DNA from 3 places in the Mesorhizobium sp. AR10 genome. Region 2 is predicted to be linked to each of the others. Evidence: riboswitches for the same ligand, from Rfam matches in the RefSeq annotation. Region 2 holds a riboswitch; each other region holds the start of a gene.
What was found. A riboswitch is a leader RNA that binds a small molecule or an ion and turns the genes downstream of it on or off. The one in region 2 is predicted to bind cobalamin.
Positions count from the first base shown of each region.

Region 1: it holds a riboswitch for cobalamin, as region 2 does, so the genes downstream of both, metE (5-methyltetrahydropteroyltriglutamate--homocysteine S-methyltransferase) here and LHFGNBLO_RS26615 (DUF1636 family protein) in region 2, are expected to answer to the same signal.
Region 3: it holds a riboswitch for cobalamin, as region 2 does, so the genes downstream of both, LHFGNBLO_RS20035 (DUF1636 family protein) here and LHFGNBLO_RS26615 (DUF1636 family protein) in region 2, are expected to answer to the same signal.

Region 1 covers NZ_CP080523.1:573,583-580,783, forward strand. The annotation lists partial or broken gene metE (5-methyltetrahydropteroyltriglutamate--homocysteine S-methyltransferase) at 510-2,859, opposite strand; cobalamin riboswitch at 2,953-3,152, opposite strand; partial or broken gene LHFGNBLO_RS02720 (adenosine kinase) at 3,556-4,542, opposite strand; partial or broken gene metK (methionine adenosyltransferase) at 4,622-5,353, opposite strand; partial or broken gene LHFGNBLO_RS02730 (IS256 family transposase) at 5,470-6,722, shown strand; partial or broken gene LHFGNBLO_RS02735 (S-adenosylmethionine synthetase N-terminal domain-containing protein) at 6,788-7,201, opposite strand, start outside.
Region 2 covers NZ_CP080524.1:4,750,863-4,758,063, forward strand. The annotation lists gene LHFGNBLO_RS26595 (HYR domain-containing protein) at 1-1,793, opposite strand, end outside; gene LHFGNBLO_RS26600 (FecCD family ABC transporter permease) at 2,143-3,129, opposite strand; gene LHFGNBLO_RS26605 (ABC transporter substrate-binding protein) at 3,160-4,107, opposite strand; gene LHFGNBLO_RS26610 (ABC transporter ATP-binding protein) at 4,140-4,928, opposite strand; gene LHFGNBLO_RS26615 (DUF1636 family protein) at 4,925-5,386, opposite strand; cobalamin riboswitch at 5,410-5,617, opposite strand; gene LHFGNBLO_RS26620 (efflux RND transporter periplasmic adaptor subunit) at 6,028-7,161, shown strand; gene LHFGNBLO_RS26625 (FAD-dependent monooxygenase) at 7,158-7,201, shown strand, end outside.
Region 3 covers NZ_CP080524.1:3,421,479-3,428,679, reverse strand. The annotation lists gene LHFGNBLO_RS20055 (NADH-quinone oxidoreductase subunit C) at 1-193, opposite strand, end outside; gene LHFGNBLO_RS20050 (NuoB/complex I 20 kDa subunit family protein) at 199-780, opposite strand; gene LHFGNBLO_RS20045 (NADH-quinone oxidoreductase subunit A) at 771-1,136, opposite strand; gene LHFGNBLO_RS20040 (winged helix-turn-helix domain-containing protein) at 1,468-2,667, shown strand; cobalamin riboswitch at 2,697-2,902, shown strand; gene LHFGNBLO_RS20035 (DUF1636 family protein) at 2,941-3,369, shown strand; gene cobW (cobalamin biosynthesis protein CobW) at 3,372-4,409, shown strand; gene LHFGNBLO_RS20025 (cobaltochelatase subunit CobN) at 4,429-7,201, shown strand, end outside.

The DNA of each region.
Region 1 (7,201 bases), on a different replicon from region 2:
CTGCCGAACAGCTAGTTTGCGTCACGAGGCGCCTCATCGACACCCTCCGACAATTGCAGAATGTGTTGTCAGGGCGATGACAGTTTCAAGAGGAAAGCAGCGGGTTGCAGTCCTCTGGTGCAGTTTGTTGGACGGGGAGATCTGCACGCGTTTCGGGCGTGGCATGGCACTCCCATTCAGGCGCTCGCATACCAATGTGGCTTCGCACCCGCGATCGGTCAAAGTTCGGTGATAGTCGCCAGGCGCCGGGATTTCTGGGATCCACCGGCCGTCCGCGCGGCGTCCGGGATCAAAGCTCCATCCGCTCCGGCGTTCGAACCAACCGAGATTTTCCAATTGAACCCGGCTGCCATATGTTTGACAAGCGCAGCGTGCTGCCCGCCCGTACCCCTGAACAGCAACGTGACACCTGCCGAAGGAACATTATATGTTTTTCCTCGAATGACTATTTCCAGTAAAGTAATCGGTTGGGCATGCCAACACGCGGCAGCCGGTAAATCACCACATGGTTAGGACTCAGGAAGGCCTCCGGCCGGCACTTTCTCCCGAAGCGCCCGGGCTGCAGCGACCATGTTCATGAGGGCAGGGCGGACCTCCTCCCATTTGCGTGTTTTGAGGCCACAGTCCGGATTTATCCACAGCTGGCCGTCGGACAGTCGCTCGCGGGCAAGCGTGACGAGGTCCGAAATCTCCGCGACTTCCGGGACACGTGGTGAGTGAATGTCGTAGACTCCGGGACCGATTTCGTTCGGATATTTGGAGCTCGTGAAGGCGTCCAGCAGTTCCATTTTCGAGCGCGACGTCTCAATCGAAATTACATCCGCGTCCATTTCGGCGATCGCGTCGATGATCTCGTTGAATTCCGAATAGCACATGTGAGTATGGATTTGGGTCGCGTCCTTTACACCCGTTGAAGCGAGCCGGAAGCATTCGACGGCCCAGTCGAGATAGACTTTCCAGTCGGACTTGCGCAGTGGCAGGCCATCGCGAAACGCGGCCTCGTCGATCTGGATCATCCTTGCGCCGGCTCTTTCAAGGTCCGTCACTTCATCGCGCATGGCGAGCGCGATCTGGCGGCAGGCTTCGGAGCGAGGTACGTCGTCGCGAACAAAAGACCAGTTAAGAATGGTCACTGGGCCTGTGAGCATTCCCTTCACCGGCTTTTCCGTCAGCGACTGGGCAAATTGCCACCAGCGCACCGTCATCGGATTGGGCCGCGATACGTCGCCGAAGATGATGGGAGGGCGCACATAGCGGGAGCCATAGCTTTGCACCCAGCCATGCTGGGTGAAGGCGAGGCCAGACAGCTGCTCGCCGAAATGCTGCACCATGTCGTTTCGTTCGAACTCACCGTGCACCAGCACGTCCAGGCCGATCTCCTCCTGCCAACGGATAGCAGCCTCGGTCTCCTTCTTCAGGAAGGTCTCGTAATCGACATAGCTCAGCAAGCCCTTCGCATGAGCGGAGCGCGCCTTGCGCACCTCCGGCGTCTGCGGGAAGGACCCGATGGTCGTCGTTGGGAATGGCGGCAGGCCGAGCGTGCCAGCCTGGACTCTGGAACGCTGGGCAAATGCGCTCTTTCGTTGCTTCATGGCGTCGTCGATGCTGATGATCCGTCCCTCAACGAGCGGATCATGGACCTTTGTGGACGTTGCGCGCGCGGCGGCCGCCTCGGCAGAAGCTTTCAATGCGCCTGCTGCGGCCTCCCTGCCTTCCGACAAGGCCTGGGCCAGCACGACCAGCTCATCGATCTTCTGGGCCGCGAATGCCAGCCAGGATCTGACGTCCACATCGAGCGCGGTCTCCATCCGCAGGTCGATCGGCACATGAAGCATCGAGCAGGAAGGCGCGATCTCGACACGGTCCAGGGGCCAGCCTGCGACGATCGGCTTGATGCGGTCGAGAATCGCAGGCAGGTTCGCGCGCCAGACGTTGCGGCCGTCGATCAAGCCAAGCGAGAGCACCAGATCCTTCGGTGTGAGCCGACCTACCGTCTCCAACTGCTCGGGAGCGCGCACGAGATCGAGATGCAGGCCCGCCACGGGCAGAGAAATCGCGGTCTCGAGGTTGTCTCCCAGCGGTCCGAAATAGGTAGCCAGCATGATCTTCAACTCGGGCGCGGCTTTCGACAGCTGGCCGTAGGCGAACTCGAACGCAGCTCGTTCGTTCGGGTTAAGATCGAGCACAAGCGCTGGCTCATCAATCTGCACCCAGTCGGCTCCCGAGAGCTTTAGCCTGCGCAGGAGTTGCTCGTATACAGGCAGCAGCCGCGGCAGGAGCGCTATCGGATTGAAACCTTCGGCAGGTGATTTTGCCAGCTTGAGGAAGGTGACCGGTCCAAGGATGACTGGGCGTGTGTGAATATCGAGGGCTTTGGCTTCGAGGAAGTGGTCGACCGGTTTCGCAGACAAGAGGGCGAAGGTCTGATCGTCGGTCAGCTCCGGCACCATGAAGTGATAGTTAGTGTCGAACCATTTGGTCATTTCCATCGCGGTTAAGCGGTGCCCCTGAGCCGCATGCTCGTGGCCGGCATGTCCACAACCCGCGGTCTTTCGCGAAGTAGATGTCGAGTGGGACCTCGCCGCCCTTCCAACCGTAGCGGGATGGCACGGCACCGACCATGGCCGCGGTGTCGAGCACATGGTCGTAGAGTGAGAAGTCGTTCGACGGGATTTTTGATACGCCGCGATCTTGCTGCTCCCTCCAACTGGCGGCACGGAGGGCCTTCGCCGTCGTCAGAAGGTCGGCAGCGGAAGATTTTCCGGACCAGTAGCTTTCAAGCGCGAATTTCAGTTCTCGCCTGCGACCGATACGCGGCATACCGAGCGTTGCTACAGGAATCTGCTGAGTGATGGTCATGTCATACCCCGATGGTCGGGCGTGGGGACAAGGAAGGCGCTAGCAGGCCGGCACGAACGCCGGGCTGACCGCGACCATCGAGACACCCCGCCCGTGGACGTTGCTCGCCGTGGCAGGTCTCCTGGCTCGCGGGTCATAACCTCTTCCCGTCTTCCCGAGGCTTTTTGCCTCAGTGACATTGGGCGGTGGGCTCGCCGCTAACAGTTGCGGGGGCAGCGCCGGCATCGCACCGGCTTCCCTCTTAGCTCCGCTGCGGCAGTGCCGTACGGAGAACCACGACACGCAGATAATCACAGTAGTCTACTCTCTTGTCAATACCGCATAAAGAAATGTTTATGTGGTTATGTGATTGCGTCTTTGACTTGTGGGCAATGTTGCCCAAAATCGCTTGGATCGTTATCGTCAGCTGTTGCCTTCCAGGCGCTCCCCGGCAGGCGTGGATGCCGATAAGGGGCCGGCAAATCAGCCAATCACATGATCCCGGCTCTTGAGCGACTTGCGGCAGGCGTCGGCGTCGTGATGATCAAGATCCTGGACTGCTACCGGCAGGTGTCGTCAAAGTTCTGAATTTCGGCAACTTGAAACACAGCGGAAAACCGGCGGATGCGCGTGCGACATTTTGATTTATCCGCCCTCGCCTGGACCGCCTGCATAAGGGGGAGGTGAGCAGCTACTCCTCGAGATGTCCGCCTGACGCAACCCCGCCTGTTCAGCCTCGCGGCGCAGGTTCTGGCGCGGGCGCGGGCCGATCTGCTGGATCACCAATCCAGCCGCCAGTGAGCCAAGGTCGCCGCAGGTCTTGAGGTCGCGGCCTTGCGTGTAGCCATGCAGGAAACCGGCGGCATAGAGGTCGCCGGCGCCTGTCGTGTCGACCAGTTCCCTGATCGCGGTCGCCTGGATAACCACGGTCTCGTCGCCGCGCACGATGACCGAGCCTTTTTCCGAGCGGGTCACGGCGGCAATCCGGCAATCCTTGCGGATCTGCGCCAGCGCCTCGTCGAACGACGATGTCTGGTAGAGCGACTTGATCTCGTGGCTGTTGGCGAAAACGATGTCGACGGTGCCGGAGCGCATCAGGTCGAGGAACTCGTCGCGGTAGCGGTCGACGCAGAACGAATCCGAAAGTGTCATGGACACTTCGCGGCCGGCCGCGTGCGCCAGTTTCGCCGTCTGCCGGATCGCTTCCTTGGCGCGCGGCGGGTCCCACAGATAGCCCTCGAAATAGGTGACCTTGGCGCCAGAGGCCTTGTCGGCCTCGACATCCTCCGGCCCGAGCTCGACGCAGGCGCCGAGATAGGTGTTCATCGAGCGTTCGCCGTCGGGGGTGACGAAGATCATCGAGCGCGCCGTCGGCGGCTCGCCCTTGAGCGGCCTGGTGTCGAAGGCGACGCCCTGCGCATGGATGTCGTGCGCGTAGATATCGCCCAGCGCATCGTTCGAAACCTTGCCGAAGAAGGCGGCGCGGCCGCCGAAGGAGGCGACGCCGGCCGCCGTGTTGCCGGCGCTGCCGCCGGACGCCTCGATCGCCGGGCCCATGCGGCTGTAGAGCAATTCGGCGCGCCGGGTGTCGATGAGGTTCATCGCGCCCTTGATGATGCCGTTGGTCTCGAGGAATTCCTCGTCGCACTGGGCGATGATGTCGACAATGGCATTGCCGATGCAAAGCACGTCATAATCCGGCATCAATGTCTCCGCTCAACGGTCCGCTTGGAATGGACTTTCCGCATGGCGATCGATCCGGCGTCGGCCCTTGCGCGCCGGCGAGTCCCGCCTCGCGCCGCAAGTCGTCCGCTCTGTCCGTCCTCTCCCAGGTGAACTCAGGTTCTTCGCGGCCGAAGTGCCCGTACGTAGCGGTCTTGCGGTATATCGGGCGCAAGAGATCAAGCATCTTGATAATGCCCTTCGGTCTGAGATCGAACAGCTCAAGAATGAGCCGCTCGATCCTTTCTTCCACGATCTTCGCGGTCCCGAACGTGTTGACCAGGACAGACACCGGAGCGGCCACACCGATCGCGTAGGCAAGCTGAACCTCGCAGACCTCCGCAAGTCCGCTAGCCACGACATTCTTCGCGACATACCGGGCCGCGTAGGCGGCCGAGCGGTCAACCTTGGACGGGTCCTTGCCCGAAAAGGCTCCGCCGCCGTGACGCCCCATCCCACCATAGGAATCGACGATGATCTTGCGTCCATTGAGGCCGCAGTCACCGTGCGGCCCACCGACTACGAACCGCCCAGTTGGATTGACCAAGATCCTGATCCCCGTCGTGTCCAAGTGGGGCGGCAAGACCGGCTTAATGATCTCCTCAATGACGCCTTCCCGGACTGTTTCTTGTGTGACCTCCTCGGCATGTTGCGTCGACAGGACTACGGTATCCAGCGCCACCGGGCGCAAACCTTCATAGCGGATGGACACTTGAGATTTTACGTCCGGACGCAGCCAGCTCAGCTGTCCCGCTTTGCGGACCTCTGCCTGTCTTTTCGTCAAGCAGTGAGCGGTGCCGTCGCAGGAGTGGTTGGAATTGTGAGTTGGCGTAGTCTCCGGGGTGTCAAACCTCGAATCATCCGGCGTTAGAGCGCCGGACAGGAGACTACGCCATGACAAGGACTACCATGAATGCGGAAGCCGTTCATCCTGGGGATGAGGCGACGAGCTATCTTTTCGACAACTGGTTTGATCCGATTGAAGCTGGCCTGCGCGAGCGGGTGCGCGGCTTCATCGAGACGATGCTCGAGACCGAGCTGGACGCGGTGCTTGCCCGTCCCCGTTATGGCCGGCAGCCGGCGGCGCGCGGTGATGAGACCACACCGGTGTCGCCGGCCACCGCCACGGCAGCCGGACGCGCACGCTGACGGGGACCTTCGGCACCACCGAGCTCACGGTTCCGCGGGCGCGCCTCGATGCCGGCGAGGACAAGACGGTGGAATGGAAGAGCAAGGCCTTGCGCGCCTATCAGCGGCGCACGATGGCCGCCGACGCGCTGATCGCGTCGAGCTACCTGGCGGGCACGAACACCAGGCGCGTGCGGCGTGCGCTCGCCGCGCTGTTCGGCGGCGCGATCGGCAAGGACGTCGTCAGCCGCACCTGGCGCAAGGTGAAGACGGACTGGGACGCCTGGAATGCCCGCTCTCTGGCCGACGAGCCGATCGTGCGCCTGATCCTCGACGGGACGGTGGTTCGTGTCAGGCTCGACCGCAAAGCGACCTCGATCTCGCTGCTCGTGGTCATCGGTGTGCGCGCGGACGGCCAGAAGATCCTGCTCGCGGTCAAGAATATGGGTGGCGAGACGACGGAGGCCTGGCGGGCCATTCTCGACGATCTCGTCGGGCGCGGCCTGCGCCGACCTGAGTTTCTCATGGTCGATGGCGCACCTGGCTTGGACAGGGCGATCGCCGCGCTGTGGGACGGGGTGCCGGTGCAGAGATGCACGGTTCACAAGCACAGGAATCTGCTTGCCCATGCTCCCGAGCGGCTGCATGAGGAGATCAGCGCCGATTACACCGACATGATCTACGCGGCCACGCCGGAGGAGATCGAGAGCCGCCGCAAGGCGTTCCTGCGCAAATGGCGGCTCAAGTGCCGGGCGGTGGCCGATAGCCTGGAGGAGGCCGGCGAGCGTCTCTTCGCCTTCACCCGGCTGCCGCCGAGCCAATGGAAAAGCGCCAGAACAACAAACGCGATTGAGCGTCTGCATGAGGAGTTCAAGCGGCGCATCAAGACCCAGACCGTTCTGCCTTCGGCCGAAACCGCGGCAATGTTGTTCTGGGCGTTGATGGCGTCCGGTCAAATCTCGATGCGAAAGATCGACGGCTGGCAGACGCTTCCTACGAAGCCACGCGATCAGCAGATTGACCTCGCCGCATGAGCCGATAATCTTAACCTACCGGAGGCTGCTCCGCCGAATTCCAACACGACCCGCTACGGCACCCAGTGAGCGAGCTGGATCGGCAAGGGCATCAGTGTATCGGTCTCGCTGCATGCGAACCCGAACATGAGGCCCTGATCCCCCGCTCCCTGCTCGAGATCCTGCCCTCGTCCCTCGTCAACGCCCTGGCTAATGTCGGGCGACTGCTCTGTGAGAGCCAAAACGACGGCGCAACGCCGACCATCAAAGCCGATCGCATCGTTATCATATCCGATATCGACAATCGTATCGCGCGCAACCTGGCTGTAATCGACCTGCGCATCGCTAGTGATCTCGCCAGCTAGAACGACCATCCCTGTTTTCACCAATGCTTCGCAGGCCACGCGCGCCTTTGGGTCGATCCTTAGGATCGCATCGAGGATGGCATCCGAGATGTTGTCGGCCATCTTGTCCGGGTGTCCCGCGCCGACGGATTCGGA
Region 2 (7,201 bases):
GTCGGCGCCGGATAGGTGACGGTGGCGGTGGTCGCGCCGGGCGCGGTGCCGGCGACGACGTTCGACGGCAGGCTCAGCGCCGGCGCTTCGCCGTCGGTGACCGTCACCTTGAAGGTCTTGGTCGTCGTGTTGGTGGCGGCGTCGGTGGACGAGCAGGAGACGGTCGTCTCGCCGAAGGCGAAGTTGGAACCTGAGGCGGGCAAGCAGGACACCGGTGGATTGACCGTCACATTGTCGGTTGCCGTCGGCGTCGCGTAGGTGACCGGAGCGCTCGACTGCCCGGTCGCGGCGGCGACGCTGATGTCGGCGGGCGCGGTGAAGGCCGGCGCTTCCTTGTCCTGGACCGTCACGGTGAAGCTTGCCGTGCCGGTGTTGCCGGCGGCATCGGTGGCGTTGAGGACAATTGTGGTCGTGCCCAGCGGGAAGGTGCTGCCTGAGGCAAGGCTGCCGGTCGCGACCACAGGCGCAAGGTTGCCGTCCACATTGTCGACAGCGGTGCCGTTGGCAAAGGTCACCACCGCGCTCGATACGCCGGCATCGGTGTTGACGGTGATGTTGGCTGGCGGCGTCAGCACCGGCGCTTCGTGGTCGGCGACCGTCACCTTGAATGTCAGCGGTCCGGCGACGTTGTTGCTGGCGTCGGTGGCGGTGCAGGAGACGGTGTTTTCGCCGACCGCAAACGCACTGCCGGAAGCCGGCAGGCAGCCGACGACCGGCGCCGGATCGCCGGCATCGGTAGCGGTCGCGCTGTAGGTTACGGTGGCCGTCGCCATGCCGGGATCTGTGTTGACTGAAATGTCCGCTGGCAGGGTCAGGTCAGGCGCGGTGACGTCGTTGACGGTGACTTTGAAGGTCGTTGCGTCGCTGGTGTTGCCGGCCTGGTCCGTCGCTGTGCAACTGACCGTCGTCTCGCCGATCGAAAAGGTGCTGCCCGAAGCCGGTGCGCAAGAGACGGTCGGGTTGGCATCGACATTGTCGGTCGCCGTTGCCGCGAAGGCGACGGCCTTGCCGGCGGCACCGGCCGGTGCGTTGTCGGTGATCGGCGCGGGCAGCGTCACCACCGGCGCCTCGTGGTCCTCGACGGTGACGGTGAAGGAACCGGTCGTGGCATTGCCGGACGGATCGGTCGCCGAATAGCTGACCATGGTCGTGCCCAGCGCAAAGGCGCTGTGCGAGGCCGGGCCGTCGGTCAGCAGCAGGTCGGCGACGGTGTCCTCGGGATCATTGGCGCTCACCGCATAGTCGACGATCGCTGTGGCCAGACCCGGATCGGTATTGACGACGATGTTGGCCGGCAAGGTCAGGTTTGGCGGGTTGCTTTCCGGTGGAGCGATCGGGACGAAGACGTTGGCGCCGGTCTTGTTGCCATTCTGCCACCTGACGATAGGTGCGCCGGAAAACGTACCGCTGGCCATATTGAGCGGTGTCACCGTGTAGGTGCCCGTGCAGGTGAAGGTGGCGCCGGTCTCCTGCGGCGGCGACGGACATGTCGGCACGACGGGGCCGAAGCCTCTCGGGTCGATCGACACGGTCGAAAACACCTTGTTGCCGGTGTAGACCGTGTAGGTCAGCTTCATCACTTGCCCGACAAAGCGGAACTGCGTCGGGCTCGAGGCAACACTGATGGAGGGGCTTGACGACTGGGCATGGCCCTCGCCGGCCGATGCGACCCACAACGCCAGGCAGGCGAACAGCCCGACAGCCAGCCTGGCGGCCAGATCGACCGTTCCCTTGCAGACACGCGTTTGAAACGGCGCGGTACGCGCAACAGATCCGACAGAATTCGACGCCACAAAGCCATCCCCCGCGCATGACCTCCGAATTCCCGGGATCAGGCGCAACCCAAATTTCCAGCCCCCCTTGCGTGTCGTAAAAGACGCAAAGGTGCTGCACTGCCGCATTGTCGTGCAGACCCGGCGTACCAAGATGACCGGCCGTCGCGAGCGGCCATTCACCGTGACAGGGCAACCCCGATCGCCCTCTCAGCCAGGTTGGAGCGGAACCTATGTCCGCCTCTTGCGGAGGTCAATTCAACGAACGAGCCCCGGGCTGACTATTTTTGGGGGGATTTTTTTTAACCACGGCAACGGGTTAGCCGGTTACCTCAACCGACCTGACGATCTCGTTCGGGCACGGCCACCGTCAGAGACGGTTGCGAATGAGCATGGTGACGACGAAGAAAGCGCCGACCGAACTGGTGATGATGCCGATCGGCAGTTCCTGCGGCGGCAGCAGCGTGCGCGCCAGAAGATCGCTTGCCAGCAACAGCACGGCCCCGAACAGGGCGCAGCTTGCGATCAGGCGCAGATGCAACGGACCGGCCAGTGGCCGGCACAGATGCGGGATCATCAGGCCGACGAAGCCGATGACGCCGGCGACCGAGACAAGGATCGCCGTCGACAGCGCGGCGACGAGAAAGGTCGTCCTGCGCATCCGCGCCACCGGCACGCCAAGGCTTTCGGCGGCGTTTTCGCCAGCCAGGAAGGCGTCGAGCCTGCGGTGGTTCCACAGCCCGTAGACGAGAATGATCCCCGCGCCCAGCGTCGCCAGCCCGATATTGTCCCATCGCGCCAGTCCCAGCCCGCCCATCGTCCAGAACAGCACCGAGTGGGCGGCGCGCTGGTCGCCGGCAAAGACCAGATAGTTGGTGAGTGCGGTGAACATGAACGAGACGGCAAGCCCGGCGAGGATCAGCCGTTCGGGGCCTTGTCCCCTCACCCGCGCGACCAGCAAAAGGACGATGCAAGCGGCCAGAATGCCGCCGGTGAAGGCCGCGACCGGCAACGTCCAGATGCCGAAGCTGTCGCCAAAGACGGTGATGACGGAGACGGCACCGGCGGCGGCGCCGGACGACAGGCCGAACAGGAACGGGTCGGCGAGGTCGTTGCGCGTCACCGTCTGCAGCAGCGCGCCGACGACGCCCAACCCGGCGCCGACGCAGATGGCCAGGATGGTGCGCGGCAGCCTGAGATCGACGACGATCTTGCCGACCGGTCCGGACACGGCATGTCCGTCGAGTCCAACGGTGTGTCCGAGTGCGGCAACAACATCGCTCAACGCGATCACCGTCGACCCATAGGCAATCGACAGCAAGGCGAGAGCGGCCATCGCCACCGCTCCCGCCATCATGAAAAATCCGAATGCCTTGTGCTGCAAAGCTCAGAAGGCTTCCGGGTGCATCGCCCTGGCGATCTTGCCGATCGCCTCGATATTGGCAGGTCCTGGCGTCAGCTCGGCATAGCGCAACGCGACGAAGCGCTCGTTCTTGACCGCATCGGTCTCCTTCATCGCCGGATGGACTTTAAGGAAATCGAGCAGCTTCTTGTAGCCACCGCCATCCTGGTAATCGAGCAGGATCAGGAATTGCGGATTGCGGGAAGCCACCGTTTCCCAATCCGTGTTGCCCCAGCTGGTGTCCATGTCGGCCATGATATTGTCGCCGCCGGCAGCCGTTATCATGGCACTCGGGATGGCGAATTTGCCGGCGGTGAACGGCTTGTCTTCGCCGGAATCGTAGAGAAACACCCGCGTTCCCTTGTGTTCGCCGACCTTGGCCGTGATGTCGGCCAGTTGCGTTTTCCAGCCCGAGACGAGCTTTTCGGCTTGGCCTTCCTTGCCGAAGATCTTGCCCAGTTTTTCGACGTCGCCATAGAGCAGGTCCATCGAGGCGGCGGGGCGGTCCTTGTCGAGATGGACGCAGCTTTCCGTCAGTACCAGCGTCTTGATGCCGTGCGGGGCCAGCGTGTCGGGTGTCACCTCGCCGCCGGGCTTCATGCCGTAGTACCAGCCGGCGAAGAAGAAATCGGGCTCTACCGCGACGAGGTTTTCGAGCGTCGGGTACTTTGGCGCCAGTTCCGGGATGGAGCCCTGCTCGGCCTTGAATTCGGGACCGACCTTGTACCAGCCGGTGATGCCGGTCAGACCGACGATCGACGGCTGCAGCTTCAGCGCAAAGGCCATCTCGGCCATGTTCAAATCGTGGATGACGGCGCGCTTTGGCGCCGCATCGAAGGTCAGCGGCGTGCCGCAACTGTCGACGGTGACCGGGAAGGCGAAGGCGGTCGAAGCCAGCAATGAGAAGGCAAGAGACAGGGCGAGGCGTTTCACGGGCGGTGCTCCTTTGTTGAACGAGTTATTGATCAGGATGGCGACGAGGTGCGGTTTGGAATGTCGAAGATCGTGAGTTCGCGGTCTTCAGTCGGATGGCGCAGCCGCAATACGTCGACGCCGAAAATCTCGCGGATCAGCTGCTGGGTCAGCGCCTCGTTCGGTGCGGCAAGCGCGTGCAGGCGGGCCCGGCTCATCACCGCGACCCGGGTGGCAAATGGCGCCACCAGCGACAGATCATGCAGCACCGCAATCACCGTCATGCCGAACCCGGCCACCAGTTCAAGAAGCTCGCTGCGGGCGCGCGGATCGAGATGGTTGGTCGGCTCGTCGAGGAACAGGATTCTCGGCTGCTGGGCGATGGCGCGCGCCAGCTGGGCGCGCTGGCGCTCGCCGCCGGACAGCGAGCCGACGGTGCGGCCAAGCAGCGGCAGCAGGCCGGTTCTGCGAAGCGCGTCGACGACAATGTCGCGGTCCTCGTGCCTGCGGCGCAGGCCGGCATGCGGGACCCGGCCGAGCTCGACATAGTCGATCACGGCAAGCCGCGGGTCAGGCTGATCGGTCTGGCCGACGACGGCGATGTGCAGCGCGCGCTCGGCGGTCGAAATCCTGTCCAGGCGGCGGCCGAGAAACCGCACCTCGCCTGTGCTTGGCTGCAGCGCGCCGGACAGCATGCGCAGCAGCGTCGTCTTGCCGGCGCCATTGGGGCCGATGATGGCAAGGCGATCGCCCGCCGCCACCGAAAGGCTGACCGCATGGACCAGGTGCTGGCCATTCGCCGTCACAGTCAGTTCGCGTGCTTCGAGAAGGCGCGCGGTCATCGCTTGCTCCCCGACGGATTGCCCGGGATGCGCGCCAGTGTCTTGCCCGCCAGTCCAGCCGGACGCTGTCCGGAGTTGCACCAGCCGTCAGCAAGCGAGCGGTAGAGCTTCGCAAATTCGATGAGATCGGCGGCATCGACCCCGGCGTCGATGGAGCCGAAGAGATAGGAGGCTTTGCCATCCGCCTGGAAGGCGACGGTCAGCGGCCGCGCGCAGCCCGCCATGCAGTCGATGGCTTCGACCGCATAGTCCGGAGCGCTCTCGTCAGGCGCCGAGAGCCGGGCCGCCAAATCGGCGCACAGCTCTTCGCCTGACCTGACCCCGGTCACGAGATCGCGGCAAAGCGTGCACACAATGATGCGATGGAGTGCCTTTGAGGCGTCCAACTTTTCCGTCACTTTCCAAAACTGGCGACGGAAGGATGCCCTGGCAAATCGGCCGACAAGACCGAAATCCACGTCTCCTCCCGGCACACCCCGTCCGGTCAACTCATGCTGATGGCAGGTCTCCTGGCTCGCGGGTCTTTGCGCCATCCTGCCTTCCCAGCCTTGCCGGCCAGTGGCTTTTCGGATTTTGCTCGCCGCTTACAGTTGCGGGGGCAGCCACGGCCTCGACCCGAAGCGGGTCTCACCGTGTTCCCTTTTCACCCCTCGCCTTTCGACTCGGGGACCATCATTTTTCCACCCTAGATTTCACCCGACTGCGTCGCAATGATTTTTTGATCGAGCTTGCAGGCTTCGGTTCGCTTCGACATGATTATGTAATAACATAACGTATCAAGTGCCGTCGCATGCTGTCAACACCAGCGGCCAATGTTCCAGCTTCAATTTCCCTCGATGCCCACTTCCAGGCGCGTCGACAGGCCGGCGCGTTGGCGGTCGGGCGCCAAAAGCATCGGAAAATTTTCAGAATCCGATCGGGATTTCACGCGCCTGAGAGTCCAATAAGATCGTGCTGGTGAGGAAGGGTGCTGGTCTCTGAGAACGGACAACGCTCCTTGCAATCGCATATCAAGCGCCCGGTTCTTCTCCAGCCAACGGGATCTTCGGCTGCTACGCCCTTCCCCGGCGCAGGCCGCAACATTGGTTATGGAGACAACATGACACTCTTCCACCACAGGCGAGGAAAGCATCGTCTCGTCGCCGCATCCGTGGCTGCACTTGCCTGCGCCGCAGCGGTCGTCTGGTATGGCGCAAAGGGCGAGGCCGCGGCGGTCGAACCGGACGTGCCCGAAGCCAAGCTTGTCAGGGCCATGGCAGTGAAACCTGCGCCGCAGGCCGATGAGCGCATCGCCATCGGCGAAGTCCGGCCGCAGCGCGAAAGCGACCTCGGGTTCCGGCTGTCCGGCAAGCTGGTGCAGCGCATGGCAGAAGTCGGCCAGTCGGTCCGCAAGGGTGAGGTGATCGCCCGCATCGAAGACCAGGACTATCGCAACCGGCTGCGCAGCGCCGAGGCCGACGTCGCCGCCGCGCAGGCAGTGCTCGTCGAAGCAAGTGCGGCCGAGGCCCGCATCGGAGCCCTTCTCGCCAAGGGCTTTGCGACACGGGCCAACTACGATGCGACGCTGAAGAGCCTGCGTTCGGCCGAAGCAAAGCTGGACTCGGCAAGGATCGGCTTCGAAATGGCCAAGGACCAGCTCGCCTATACCGAGCTGCATGCCGATTTCGACGGCGTGGTGACGGCGACCGGCGCTGAAGCCGGCCAGGTCGTCAATGCCGGGCAGATGGTGGTGCGGGTCGCCGACCCTGCTGCCCGCGACGCCGTCTTCGCCATCGCCGAAGCAGCCTTCTCCAATGGCGGGGATGCAAGGCAGCCCCTTGAAATCAAGGTCTCCCTGCTGAGCAATCCAGCGATCGCGACAATCGGCATCATTCGCGAGGTCTCGCCGATGGCCGACGCCGCGACGCGCACGTTCCAGGTCAAGGTCGCGCTGCGCAGCGCGCCGGACGAAATGCGCTTCGGCAGCAGCGTCGCCGGCCGCGTCAACACGATGACCGCCCCTGTCGTGGTCCTGCCGGGAAGCGCGCTTTTCGACAAGGACGGCAAGCCTGCCGTCTGGGTGGTGGCCGCGTCCTCGACCCTGGAACTCAAGCCTGTCGTCATTGCCCGCTACGAGACCGACCGCGTCATTGTCAGCGACGGCCTTGCCGAAGGCGAAATTGTCGTCACCGCCGGTGTCAACCGGCTGCGCGAACACGAAAAGGTTCGCCTCACCGAAGGAGCAAACAAATGAACGCCTCGCAGACTGAAGTGCTGATTGCCGGCGCCGGGCC
Region 3 (7,201 bases), 1.3 Mb from region 2:
AATCGGCACCGCAGACATCGATGATCGAGATGAACTGGCAGCGTTTGTCGTCGCGCAGGAAGGTCACCACCTCGATAAGGTTGCTCGGCTCGACAGGGACGGTGAGTTCGCCATAGGCAAACACAGCATCCCCGATCCGACCGGCCAGCTTCTCGCCGAGATATGTCGACAGTTCATTCAAGGCCTGGCTCATGCCACTCACCGCTCGATCGTGCCGGTGCGGCGGATCTTCTTCTGCAAGAGAAGAATGCCGTAGAGCAGCGCTTCCGCGCTTGGCGGGCAACCGGGCACGTAGATGTCGACCGGCACGACGCGGTCGCAGCCGCGCACCACCGAATAGGAATAGTGATAATAGCCGCCGCCATTGGCGCAGGAACCCATCGAGATGACGTAGCGTGGCTCCGGCATCTGGTCGTAGACCTTGCGCAGCGCCGGCGCCATCTTGTTGGTCAGCGTGCCGGCGACGATCATGATGTCGGACTGGCGCGGAGACGCGCGAGGAGCGACACCGAACCTCTCCGAGTCATAGCGTGGCATCGAGGTATGGATCATCTCGACCGCGCAGCACGCAAGACCAAACGTCATGAACATCAGCGAGCCGCTGCGCGCCCAGGTGACCAGCGCCTCGGTGGAGGTGACGAGAAAGCCCTTGTCGGCCAGCTCGTTGTTGATTTCGAGGAAAAACGGGTCGTCGGACCCCACCGGCCTGCCGGTGTTGGGGTCGATGAGGCCCTTGGGCTTCGGCGCGACGAGCGTGCCGGAACTGTCGCTCAATCCCATTCCAGCGCTCCTTTTTTCCATTCATAGGCAAAGCCGATGGTCAGCACCGCCAGGAACACCATCATCGACCAGAAACCGAGCATGCCGATCTTCGAGAAGGACACCGCCCACGGAAACAGGAAGGCCACTTCCAGATCGAAGATGATGAACAGGATCGACACCAGATAGAAGCGGATGTCGAACTTCATGCGGGCATCATCGAACGAGTTGAAGCCGCACTCATAGGCGGAAAGCTTTTCCGGGTCGGGATTGCGGTAGGCTACCAGGAACGGGGCCACAAGCAGCGCAAGGCCAACGACCAGCGCCACGCCGATGAACAGGACGATGGGCAGATACGAAGTCAAAAGTGCGCTCATGCAGCAGCTTTCCGTTGGCGGCCAATCCACTCTGATTACAGCAACGAACCCTAATGCGGAAGCGTGACAGATTAACCGCTGAACCGTTTTAAGTGCCTATGCTGCAACGCGGCGAGGGTTAGCGCAGCGCTTTCGGCGAAGCAAGTCAAACCTTGTTCAAAAGACGGTGCTGGACGGCACATCAAGAGAAACTGGTCCGTTCCGCTCCTGTTTGATTTCCTTCACTTTTTACTCCACTTTTCTCTCCTGACATGGTTCCCGCCAAAACCCTGCTAGCATGACGCGGAATCACTGGCTCCATTTGTCCGAAAATCATCAGAGTTCCGTCTGCATGAAGGAAAAAATCTCGCTCGCCATGGCCCGCCGCATCGCGCTTGCGGCCCAGGGTTTTAGTGATGCCCGCCCAACGGGTACGCCTGACCGGCGGCATCTTGGCCGTGTGCTGGCCCGCACCGGCTTGCTGCAGATCGATTCCGTCAGTGCCGTGGTGCGCGCGCACTATATGCCGCTTTACTCGCGCCTTGGCCCCTACCCGCTCTCGCTGCTCGACAATGCCGCCGTGACCCGCAAGCGCACGGTCTTCGAATACTGGGCGCACGAGGCGTCCTTCCTGCCGGTCGAGACCTGGCCGCTGATGCGCTGGCGCATGCAGCGGGCCGAGCGCGGTGACGAGATGTATCTCGGCCTTGCCAAGTGGGGGCGCGACCACGCCGCCTATATCGAAGAGATCTACCGCGAGGTCGTCGATCGCGGCCCGATCGCCGCTTCCGCGCTCGAAGGCCAGAAAGGCTCAGGCGGCTGGTGGGGCTGGAGCCATGCCAAGCATGCCTTCGAATGGCTGTTCTGGGCCGGACGCATCACCACGGCCCAACGCCGGGGCTTCGAACGATTCTATGATCTGCCCGAGCGTGTGCTGCCACAAGTGATCCTCGACCTGCCGGTTCCCGTCGCCGAGGACGCGCATCGCGAATTGCTGCGCATCTCGGCCCGCGCCCATGGCGTGGCGACAGCGAGCGACCTGCGCGATTATTTCCGCCTGTCGCCGGCTGATATGAAGGGCCGCCTTGAGGAACTGGTCGAGACCGGCGAGCTTTTGCCGGTGCGCGTCGAGGGTTGGGACAAGCAGGCCTATCTGCACAAGGATGCGCGCTTTCCGCGCAGGATCGAGGCGCGCGCCCTGCTTGCCCCGTTCGATCCGGTCGTTTTCGAGCGGACGCGCACGGAAAACCTGTTCAAATTCCGCTACCGCATCGAGATCTACACCCCGGCCGAAAAGCGCCAGTACGGCTATTATGTGCTGCCGTTCCTGCTCGGCGACAGGATCGTCGCGCGCGTCGACCTCAAGGCCGACCGGCCAGCCAGCGTGCTGCGCGTCCACGCCGCCTACGCCGAGACCGGCGCGCCTTCAGAAACCGCCGCTCAGCTCTTCGAGGAACTGAAGCTGATGCAGAGCTGGCTCGGGCTTGAACGCATGGAGGTGACGCCTGCCGGAGATCTTGGGCAGCCCCTCGCCGACATCGCCGTGTCGTAACCATGCGTTGACACGCCTGCACCCACAAGCCTAAATCCGGTCCAGACGGTCTCTTCTCTTCAATGGGAGGAGCCAAGAGGGAATGCGGTGCGGGATCTCGGTCTCAAATCCGCGGCTGTCCCCGCAACTGTAAGCGAAGAGCCTTGGCCGAAAACCACTGGGATGTTCCCGGGAAGGCGGCACCCAAGGCGATGACCCGCGAGCCAGGAGACCTGCCGTCTAGGACAAAAAGAATCCGATCGCCTGGCGGGTTTTCCGGGCAAGGAGCCTGATTTGGAACGCGACAGCAGTTTTTCGGCTGAGACAGCGGACGCTTTGTCCGGCGACAGCGATGCCTTGGCCGGTGTCACCGTCATCGTCTGCGCCTCCTGCCGCGACGAGACCGGCTCCGACGCCCATCCCCGTGCCGGCGAACTGCTCGCGCAGGACACACGCCGCGCCGTTTCCGGCGACAATATCCGCATCCGCAGCGTCGAATGCCTTGGCAACTGCAAACGCCGGCTGAGCGCTGCGATCCTGCGCGACGGCTGCTGGAGCTATGTCTTCGGCGACCTGACCGCGACAAGCGGCGCCGACCTCGTCACCGCCGCAAAGCTCTTCGCCACCTCGACCGACGGCCTCATTCCATGGCGCGGCCGTCCCGAATCCCTGAAGCGCGGCCTCGTTGCCCGCATCCCTCCCCTCGACACGCTGAAGGACTGACCATGCCCGCTTCCGTTTCCCGCGTTCCCTGCACCGTCGTCACCGGCTTTCTCGGCGCCGGCAAGACGACGCTGATCCGCCATCTGCTTGAGAACGCCAAGGGCAAGCGGCTGGCCATCATCGTCAACGAATTCGGCGACATCGGCATCGACGGCGAGATCCTCAAGGGGTGCGGCATCGACACCTGCCCCGAGGAAAACATCGTCGAACTGGCCAATGGCTGCATCTGCTGCACCGTCGCCGACGATTTCGTCCCGGCGCTGGACCAGATCCTGTCGCTGACGCCGAGGGTCGACCACATCCTGATCGAAACCTCCGGCCTGGCACTGCCCAAGCCGCTGGTCCAGGCCTTCCAGTGGCCGTCGGTCAAGAGCCGGGTGACAGTCGACGGCGTCATCGCCGTGGTCGACGGACCGGCGCTGGCCGAAGGCCGCGTCGCCAACGACATGGACGCCCTGCAGGCGCAGCGTGCCAAGGACGACACACTCGACCATGACGATCCGGTCGAGGAAGTGTTCGAGGACCAGATCGCCTGCGCCGACCTGATCATCCTGTCGAAGAGCGACCTGATGGACGCAACCGGCACGGCCCGCGCCAATGCCATCATCAATGAGCACTCCGCCCGCGCCGTGAGGATCGTGCCGACTTCGCATGGCAAGGTCGATCCCTCCGTACTGCTTGGGCTCGGTCTCGCCGTCGAGGACGACATCGAGAACCGCAAGTCCCATCATGACGGCGCGTTCGACCACGAGCATGACGACTTCGACACGTTCATCGTCGACATTCCCTCGATCGCCAATCCGGACGAGCTGGCAAAGCGCGTCGCCACCGCAGCCGAAGAAGAAAACGTGTTGCGCGTCAAGGGTTTCATCGATGTCGGCGGCAAGCCGATGCGGCTTTTGCTGCAGGCCGTCGGCCCGCGCGTCAATCACTACTACGACCGCGCCTGGACCGCCGACGACGACCGCCGCTCGCGCCTCGTCGTCATCGGCCTGAAGGGGCTGAACCGCCCGGCGATCGAGCGTATACTCGCCGGCTGATTTTCAGACACGAGCCGCGATGCACATCCTCACCACCACATCCGCCTCGCTCGACGATCTCGCCGAGCCTGTCGATCTCAGGCAGACGCCGGCGGATATCGTGGCGCTGTCCTTCACCGACAGCGATCTGGCCGGACTGGCTGCGGCGTGGAAAGCCGATGCGGCGCGCCTGCCCTCCATGCGGCTGGCAGCACTTCGCGATCTGCGCCATCCGATGTCCGTCGACCTCTGGATCGACAGCGTCGCCCAACACGCCAAGGTCATTCTCGTCCGCATCCTCGGCGGCTACGACTGGTGGCGCTATGGCTGCGACCAGCTCGCCGCGACCGCCCGTGCGCGCGGCATCAAACTGGCATTGCTGCCCGGCGAAAGCCACGACGAGGATCTGCGGCTGATCGAAGGCTCGACGCTGCCGCGCGACGAACTGGACGGCCTGCTCGACTATTTTCGCGAGGGCGGCCCGGCCAATATGACCGCGCTGGTCGCCCGTCTCGCAGGGTTGGCGGGACAGAATGCGGTTGTTGCCGAACCGGTCAGTGTGCCGAAAGCGGGCTACTACGAGCCGGGACGCGGCGTCGTGCCCCTCCCCCTTGAGGGGAGGGTCCGGCCGCAGGCTGGGGGTGGGGTCGCCTCCGACATGCGCCGACGCAAAGAGGCGCCGAGCACGTCCGCAATGACCCCACCCGGCCCTGCGGGCCACCCTCCCCTCAAGGGGGAGGGAGACGCCGCGCCAATCATTCCCATTCTCTTCTATCGCTCAATGCTGCTCGCCGCCGATGTCGCGCCGATCGACGCCCTTTTTGAAGCGCTGCGACAGCGCGGCATGGTCCCCGTGCCGATCTTCGTTTCCAGCCTGAAAGACCCGACCTCCCTCGCCTTCGTGGAAAACGCATTGGCCGCGCTGAAACCCGCCGCCATCATCACCGCGACCGCTTTCGCGTCCGGCGCCGAGCCCGGTGTCGAGACCTTGTTCGATCGCGCCGGCGTGCCGGTGTTCCAGGTCATCGTGGCCACGACCCGCCGCGATATCTGGCAAAACAACCAGCGCGGCCTCGCCCCCGCCGACCTTGCCATGCATGTCGTCCTGCCCGAGCTCGACGGCCGCATTCTGGCCGGCGCCATTTCCTTCAAGGGTGAGAGCGAAACCGACCCGGCGTTGGCCTTCCGCGCTTTCGCCAACCGGCCAGAGTCAGACCGCGTGGCGCAGGTGGCGAACCGCATCGAAGCCTTCATTCGGCTGCAGCAAGCGCCACGCGCGACGCGCAAGCTCGCGATCCTGATCCCCGACTATCCGAGCGCTCCCGGCCGCACCGGCTATGCCGTTGGCCTCGACGTGCCGTCCAGCGTGCTGGCCATGCTGAGCGACCTGAAGGAGCAGGGCTACGCCGTTGAGGGGATTCCGCAAACGCCGCGTGAATTGCTGGATGTGTTGGAGCGCAGCGGCGATGGGTTGGGGCTGGATGAGTTCCTCACCCTTTCGACGGAGCTACCGACAGCGGCAATCGCTGCGGTAGAGGCAGCTTGGGGAAAGGTGGAAGACGAGACGGGTTTGTGCGAGCCACCCCCCTCTGTCCTGCCGGACATCTCCCCCTCAAGGGGGGAGATTGGCAGTTCCGTTGCCGGCTCTCTTCCTCCAATGTTTGAGATTGGCGAAAGCGCAGATGACGGCTCAATCTCCCCCCTTGAGGGGGAGATGTCCGGCAGGACAGAGGGGGGCGCGACAGAACGCCAGCCTTCGCAGCCTGTTGGCCAAAAACACTTCCCCTTCCGTGCCGCCACCTTCGGCAACGTCACCGTAGCGCTCGCCCCAGATCGCGGCCGCTCAGCCGACCGCCGCGCCGACTATCACGACCCTACGCTCCCCCCGCGCCATGCGCTGATCGCTTTTGGCCTCTGGTTGCGCAAATCGCTGGGCATCCACGCCCTCATCCATGTCGGCGCCCACGGCACGCTGGAATGGTTGCCCGGCAAGACCGTGGCGCTCTCGGAAAACTGCTTTCCCGAGATCGTCACCGGTTCGCTGCCGGTCATCTACCCCTTCATCGTTTCCAACCCGGGCGAGGCAGCGCAGGCCAAGCGGCGCATCGCCGCTGTTACCCTCGGCCACCTGCCACCGCCGCTGACCAGCGCAGGGCTGGACGAGAACCAGCACAAGCTGGAGCGGCTGGTCGACGAATACGCGCAGGCCGACGGGCTCGACCGCCGCCGCCGCGACCGGCTGGCGAAGCTGATCGTCGAGACCGCGCAAAAGACCGGCCTCGCCTCCGAAGCCGGCGTTGCCACAGCCGACGCACCTGACGAAGCGCTGCGCCGCATCGACGCCTGGCTCTGCGACCTCAAGGACTTCGCCATCAAGGACGGCCTGCATATCTATGGCCGCTCGCCCGAGGGCGAGGTCGATCCGCTGCGCCAGCAAAGTGCGGCGACCGAGAAGGCAGCACTCTTCGCAGCCCTGGACGGCCGCCATGTCGCTGCCGGGCCTGCCGGCGCGCCGGCGCGCGGCCGACGCGATGTCCTGCCCACCGGCCGCAACCTGTTCACATCAGACCCGCGCACCATGCCGACGCCGACCGCCTATGATCTGGGCAAGGTGGCTGCGGAAGAAGTGGTGCGCAACTACATGCAATCGCATGGTGACTGGCCGCGCTCGCTGGTCATCGACCTCTGGGGCTCGGCCTCGCTACGCACCGGTGGCGAGGAGATCGCGCAAGGCCTGGCTCTGATGGGCTGCCGGCCGCAGTGGGATGGCGCCACTGGCCGCATCACCGGCATCGAAGTGCTGCCGCCGGCAG